Regions from separate parts of the Peribacillus sp. V2I11 genome, predicted to be linked through region 2. Evidence: a T-box and tRNA genes for the amino acid it is inferred to sense, from the RefSeq annotation. Region 2 holds a T-box; the other holds one or more tRNA genes.
The links. The T-box of region 2 lies ahead of leuS (leucine--tRNA ligase). A T-box ahead of a tRNA ligase gene usually reads a tRNA of that ligase, here a tRNA-Leu.
Positions count from the first base shown of each region.

Region 1: it encodes a tRNA-Leu, which carries the amino acid that the T-box ahead of leuS (leucine--tRNA ligase) is inferred to sense. The anticodon was not compared.

Region 1 covers NZ_JAUSYW010000001.1:2,242,605-2,246,004, forward strand. Annotated here, with positions in the region: rRNA gene QFZ73_RS10775 (16S ribosomal RNA) at 1-1,337, opposite strand, end outside; tRNA gene QFZ73_RS10780 (tRNA-Ala) at 1,496-1,571, opposite strand; tRNA gene QFZ73_RS10785 (tRNA-Pro) at 1,582-1,658, opposite strand; tRNA gene QFZ73_RS10790 (tRNA-Arg) at 1,667-1,743, opposite strand; tRNA gene QFZ73_RS10795 (tRNA-Leu) at 1,753-1,841, opposite strand; tRNA gene QFZ73_RS10800 (tRNA-Gly) at 1,854-1,928, opposite strand; tRNA gene QFZ73_RS10805 (tRNA-Leu) at 1,934-2,015, opposite strand; tRNA gene QFZ73_RS10810 (tRNA-Lys) at 2,025-2,100, opposite strand; tRNA gene QFZ73_RS10815 (tRNA-Thr) at 2,143-2,218, opposite strand; tRNA gene QFZ73_RS10820 (tRNA-Val) at 2,230-2,305, opposite strand; rRNA gene rrf (5S ribosomal RNA) at 2,316-2,431, opposite strand; rRNA gene QFZ73_RS10830 (23S ribosomal RNA) at 2,495-3,400, opposite strand, start outside.
Region 2 covers NZ_JAUSYW010000001.1:2,968,329-2,971,728, reverse strand. Annotated here, with positions in the region: gene leuS (leucine--tRNA ligase) at 1-1,737, opposite strand, end outside; T-box leader at 1,791-2,022, opposite strand; gene QFZ73_RS14505 (DUF2524 family protein) at 2,179-2,442, opposite strand; gene QFZ73_RS14500 (SMI1/KNR4 family protein) at 2,538-3,044, opposite strand; gene mnmL (tRNA modification radical SAM protein MnmL/YtqA) at 3,213-3,400, shown strand, end outside.

The DNA of each region.
Region 1 (3,400 bases), 730 kb from region 2:
TGTAGGCGAGTTGCAGCCTACAATCCGAACTGAGAATGGCTTTATGGGATTCGCTTACCTTCGCAGGTTTGCAGCCCTTTGTACCATCCATTGTAGCACGTGTGTAGCCCAGGTCATAAGGGGCATGATGATTTGACGTCATCCCCACCTTCCTCCGGTTTGTCACCGGCAGTCACCTTAGAGTGCCCAACTGAATGCTGGCAACTAAGATCAAGGGTTGCGCTCGTTGCGGGACTTAACCCAACATCTCACGACACGAGCTGACGACAACCATGCACCACCTGTCACTCTGTCCCCCGAAGGGGAAAGCCCTATCTCTAGGGTTGTCAGAGGATGTCAAGACCTGGTAAGGTTCTTCGCGTTGCTTCGAATTAAACCACATGCTCCACCGCTTGTGCGGGCCCCCGTCAATTCCTTTGAGTTTCAGCCTTGCGGCCGTACTCCCCAGGCGGAGTGCTTAATGCGTTAGCTGCAGCACTAAAGGGCGGAAACCCTCTAACACTTAGCACTCATCGTTTACGGCGTGGACTACCAGGGTATCTAATCCTGTTTGCTCCCCACGCTTTCGCGCCTCAGTGTCAGTTACAGACCAGAAAGTCGCCTTCGCCACTGGTGTTCCTCCAAATCTCTACGCATTTCACCGCTACACTTGGAATTCCACTTTCCTCTTCTGCACTCAAGTTCCCCAGTTTCCAATGACCCTCCACGGTTGAGCCGTGGGCTTTCACATCAGACTTAAGGAACCACCTGCGCGCGCTTTACGCCCAATAATTCCGGACAACGCTTGCCACCTACGTATTACCGCGGCTGCTGGCACGTAGTTAGCCGTGGCTTTCTGGTTAGGTACCGTCAAGGTACCAGCAGTTACTCTGGTACTTGTTCTTCCCTAACAACAGAACTTTACGACCCGAAGGCCTTCTTCGTTCACGCGGCGTTGCTCCGTCAGACTTTCGTCCATTGCGGAAGATTCCCTACTGCTGCCTCCCGTAGGAGTCTGGGCCGTGTCTCAGTCCCAGTGTGGCCGATCACCCTCTCAGGTCGGCTACGCATCGTCGCCTTGGTGAGCCATTACCTCACCAACTAGCTAATGCGCCGCGGGCCCATCTATAAGTGACAGCGTAAACCGTCTTTCCATCTTCTCTCATGCGAGAAAAGAACGTATCCGGTATTAGCTCCGGTTTCCCGAAGTTATCCCAGTCTTATAGGCAGGTTGCCCACGTGTTACTCACCCGTCCGCCGCTAATCTCAGGGAGCAAGCTCCCATCGATTCGCTCGACTTGCATGTATTAGGCACGCCGCCAGCGTTCGTCCTGAGCCAGGATCAAACTCTCCGAAGAAATGTTTGACTTGCTCATTTGCTTTTTTTATAGTGTGTGCTCACTTAAAATTTAACGTTGGCGCTTTGTTTTGTTCAGTTTTCAAAGAGCAATTTGACTCTTCTAAAAGAATCAACTTTCATATCATAACAAATCCAAATGGGCTTGTCAAGTTTTTTTGGTGGAGCCTAGCGGGATCGAACCGCTGACCTCCTGCGTGCAAGGCAGGCGCTCTCCCAGCTGAGCTAAGGCCCCAAAATAATCATGGTCGGGAAGACAGGATTCGAACCTGCGACCCCTTGGTCCCAAACCAAGTGCTCTACCAAGCTGAGCTACTTCCCGAAAAAATATGGTGCGCCCGGCGGGAGTCGAACCTACAACCTTCTGATTCGTAGTCAGATGCTCTATCCAATTGAGCTACGGGCGCATATTAAGATGGTGCCGAGGACCGGAATCGAACCGGTACGGTAGTCACCTACCGCAGGATTTTAAGTCCTGTGCGTCTGCCAGTTCCGCCACCCCGGCATAAATAAATAGTGGAGCGGAAGACGGGATTCGAACCCGCGACCCCAACCTTGGCAAGGTTGTATTCTACCACTGAACTACTTCCGCAAACATGCGGGTGAAGGGACTTGAACCCCCACGCCTTGCGGCGCCAGATCCTAAGTCTGGTGCGTCTGCCAATTCCGCCACACCCGCATAATATAATGGTGAGCCATGAAGGATTCGAACCTTCGACCCTCTGATTAAAAGTCAGATGCTCTACCAACTGAGCTAATGGCTCATATAAACTATTTATATATGCTATATCAAGCTTGTATGAAAATGGTGCCGGCAAGAGGACTTGAACCCCCAACCTACTGATTACAAGTCAGTTGCTCTACCAGTTGAGCTACACCGGCAAGTGTAAAAATGGTGGAGGATGACGGGATCGAACCGCCGACCCTCTGCTTGTAAGGCAGATGCTCTCCCAGCTGAGCTAATCCTCCATATATAACTGCTTGGCGGCGTCCTACTCTCACAGGGGGAAACCCCCAACTACCATCGGCGCTGAAGAGCTTAACTGCCGTGTTCGGAATGGGAACGGGTGTGACCTCTTCGCTATCGCCACCAAACATATCAGGAACGTCGTTCCTTCAAAACTAGATAATAAGAAGGTATTTCATTTTTTTAAAGCGTTGGTTAAGTCCTCGATCTATTAGTATCAGTCAGCTCCACATGTCGCCACGCTTCCACCTCTGACCTATCAACCTGATCATCTTTCAGGGATCTTACTAGCTTGCGCCATGGGAAATCTCATCTTGAGGGGGGCTTCATGCTTAGATGCTTTCAGCACTTATCCCGTCCGCACGTAGCTACCCAGCTATGCCTTTGGCAAGACAACTGGTACACCAGCGGTGCGTCCATCCCGGTCCTCTCGTACTAAGGACAGCTCCTCTCAAATTTCCTGCGCCCGCGACGGATAGGGACCGAACTGTCTCACGACGTTCTGAACCCAGCTCGCGTACCGCTTTAATGGGCGAACAGCCCAACCCTTGGGACCGACTACAGCCCCAGGATGCGATGAGCCGACATCGAGGTGCCAAACCTCCCCGTCGATGTGGACTCTTGGGGGAGATAAGCCTGTTATCCCCGGGGTAGCTTTTATCCGTTGAGCGATGGCCCTTCCATGCGGAACCACCGGATCACTAAGCCCGACTTTCGTCCCTGCTCGACTTGTAGGTCTCGCAGTCAAGCTCCCTTGTGCCTTTACACTCTACGAATGATTTCCAACCATTCTGAGGGAACCTTTGGGCGCCTCCGTTACTCTTTAGGAGGCGACCGCCCCAGTCAAACTGCCCACCTGACACTGTCTCCCACCCCGATGAGGGGCGCGGGTTAGAATTTCAATACAGCCAGGGTAGTATCCCACCAACGCCTCCACCGAAGCTAGCGCTCCGGCTTCTCAGGCTCCTACCTATCCTGTACAAGCTGTACCAAAATTCAATATCAGGCTGCAGTAAAGCTCCACGGGGTCTTTCCGTCCTGTCGCGGGTAACCTGCATCTTCACAGGTACTATAATTTCACCGAGTCTCTCGTTGAG
Region 2 (3,400 bases):
GGATTTACTCATTTTTTCATTATTCTCGCCAAGGATCATTCCTTGGTTAAATAGGTTTTGGAATGGTTCCTTCGTTGGCACGACACCGATATCGTACAGGAACTTATGCCAGAAACGAGCGTAAAGCAAGTGAAGCACTGCATGCTCAGCGCCGCCAATATAAATGTCGACCGGCATCCATTCTTTTAATTTTTCAGGATCTGCAAGTGCTTCCTTGTTGTCAGGATCGATATAACGAAGGAAGTACCAGCTGCTTCCTGCCCACTGTGGCATCGTGTTTGTCTCACGTCGCCCTTTTCGTCCGTTTTCATCCGTTACATTCACCCATTCCGATATGTTCGCAAGAGGTGATTCGCCTGTACCTGAAGGCTTGATGTCCGTAGCTTTCGGTAAAATCAATGGAAGATCTTCTTCCTTCACTGAAGACATCGTGCCGTCTTCCCAATGGATGATTGGAATCGGTTCACCCCAGTAACGCTGACGGCTGAATAACCAGTCGCGAAGGCGGTATGTTATTTTCTTCGTACCGATTTCTTTTTCTTCCAGCCATTTGATCATCGTCGAAATGGCATCTTCCTTATTCAATCCATCAAGGAATTCCGAATTCACATGAAGTCCATCACCTGTATATGCTTCACTTGTCACATCTCCGCCAGCTACGACTTCCTTGATCGGCAAGTCGAACTTAACTGCAAATTCATAATCACGCTCATCATGGGCAGGAACGGCCATGATTGCACCTGTTCCGTAGCTGATCAACACGTAATCGGCAATCCAGATCGGCATTTTTTCGCCGTTTACAGGGTTAATGGCATAAGCCCCCGTGAACACACCCGATTTATCCTTTGCCAAGTCTGTTCTTTCCAAGTCGCTTTTATGTTTCACTTCATCTAAATAGGCTTCAACTGCCGCCCTTTGATCAGCCGTCGTAATTTTATCGACAAAGTGATGTTCAGGTGCCAATACGGCATATGTTGCACCGAATAACGTATCCGGACGAGTCGTGAATACCGTGAATGTTTCATCAAAGCCATCGATATTGAATGTAACCTCCGCTCCCTCGGAACGGCCAATCCAGTTACGCTGCATATCCTTGATGTTTTCCGGCCAATCCACATCATTCAGATCGTCGATTAAGCGGTCTGCATACGCCGTGATACGAAGCATCCATTGTTTCATCGGACGGCGCTCAACCGGATGTCCCCCACGCTCACTTTTCCCATCGATGACTTCTTCGTTAGCCAATACCGTGCCAAGTGCCGGACACCAGTTAACGGCCACTTCATCAATATATGCCAGGCCCTTTTCATATAATTTCAAGAAGATCCATTGCGTCCATTTGTAATAGTCGGGATCTGTCGTGTTTATTTCGCGATCCCAGTCATAAGAAAAACCAAGGGCTTTGATTTGGCGGCGGAACGTGTTGATGTTGTGCTCCGTGAATTCAGCTGGATCATTTCCCGTATCGATCGCATATTGCTCTGCCGGAAGTCCAAAAGCGTCCCAGCCGATCGGATGCAATACATTATACCCCTGCGCCCGTTTCATCCGTGCAAGGATATCGCTTGCGGTATAACCTTCCGGATGCCCCACATGAAGACCGGCCCCTGAAGGATATGGGAACATATCCAGCGCGTAGAATTTACGTTTGCCGCTTTCTTCACCCGTTTTGAATGTCTTATTGCCTTCCCAGTACTTTTGCCATTTCGTTTCTATGCTTCTATGGTCAAAACTCATTTGATTTCCTCCTAATTTCCGTATAAAAAACAATAAAAAACCCCTCATCCCAAAATAGGGACGAGAGGATTATGTATATCTTCCCGCGGTACCACCCACATTGGCGATAGCTAAAATCCGCCCAGCTTAAAACATCCGTAACATGGATTAAAACGCCAGGCATTACTTTTCACCTTCACACCCGGGACTCCAAGGCGAGTTCACGATGATCCCAGGTTGACTTGCACCATCCGTCAACTCTCTTTACTGGTTTAAACCGCTACTATTCCTCATCATAGTCTTTATGAGAATATTGGATTTTATTTCATTCTAGTCAATTTCACCGATAATTGCAATAGCCGTACATAAACATTATCGACAGGTTTTTCATTATATATGCGAATTCAGGAAAATTCGTGCAAAAAAAAGGGAGCTATGCATTCATAGCTCCCTTGCTTCCCTTTAATGTCGCAGTAAAATCATTTCATTCCTCAATTCATTCAACTGCTGCTTCATCCGCGAAAGCATTTCCCGTTGCTGGTCATTCGAACTGGCATACAATCGTTCCATATCCGTCAAAGCCTCTTCGATATACCTTTGCGAATTTTGAAATTGTTCATCATCATAATGCTCCTGCCGTGAGGCCTCGTTAAATTCAAACTCTGCAAAATGGAGAGCCCCTTCACATTGCTCTAAAAAATGATCGACGGATTGTCTGGTTGCCATGTCAAACCCTCTCCTTCGCGTCTCATTTGGATGATTCGGAATCATCTTTTCTAGTTTGAGCAAATAACGGGTGGATTATCATTTTTTTTGAGCAATCAACCTTTATCCCAAAACTTCTCACCTTGATGGGAAATGAACTGCTCGATCCATTCGGCAAAGCCCATATGGAGCTTCTCGCCTTCTTCAAAATCATCGATATGGCCTTTTACCATTAAATACTCCTTATCGCCTTTAGCGACGGCTTCCCCATCGATGACGATATTATCTTGATAAATGCAGGCCACTTTATAGCATCCCTCGTAGGGATTCTCATATGTGTAATTAATGATATCATCCAAGCTGTATAAATCATTTTCCCCGCCCGATTCGACATTATCGAACAGACGGCATCCATTCGTTATTTTTAAAAACTCCTTATAATCCTCGGGCAGAAGCAGTCCGGTTTTCTTTTCAAAGGAATGAATTTGTTCATCCGAAGCAGGTGAATTGAAGGTGCAAGTGGCTTTGTATATGAACCCATCTTCATTTACTTCGATCACCTGATTATTTTCGGCTAATTTCTTTTTCATTTGATTAATCGCTTCTTCAACTTGACCGGTCATGTCCATCAGCTCCCGATAGGATATAGTCATTCAAAGATATACTGGAAATAGCAGCAAAATGTTTAGCCCTCAAGTATACAGTATACGCTTTTTTTTCAAAAAAAGACCTAGCTGCGAGAATGTTGTATAATATATGTTGCGCTTTATTTTATTTAGGAGGTTGCTGATTTGAATCAAGCAAACCCGTTTATATATGCAACGGATAACAAACGATATCATACATGGAATTACCACCTTAGGGAACATTTTGGTCATAAGGTTTTTAAAGTTGCACTTGATGGCGGTTTTGACTGTCCGAACCGTGATGGCACCGTCGCACATGGCGGCTGTACCTTCTGCAGTGCCTCTGGCTCTGG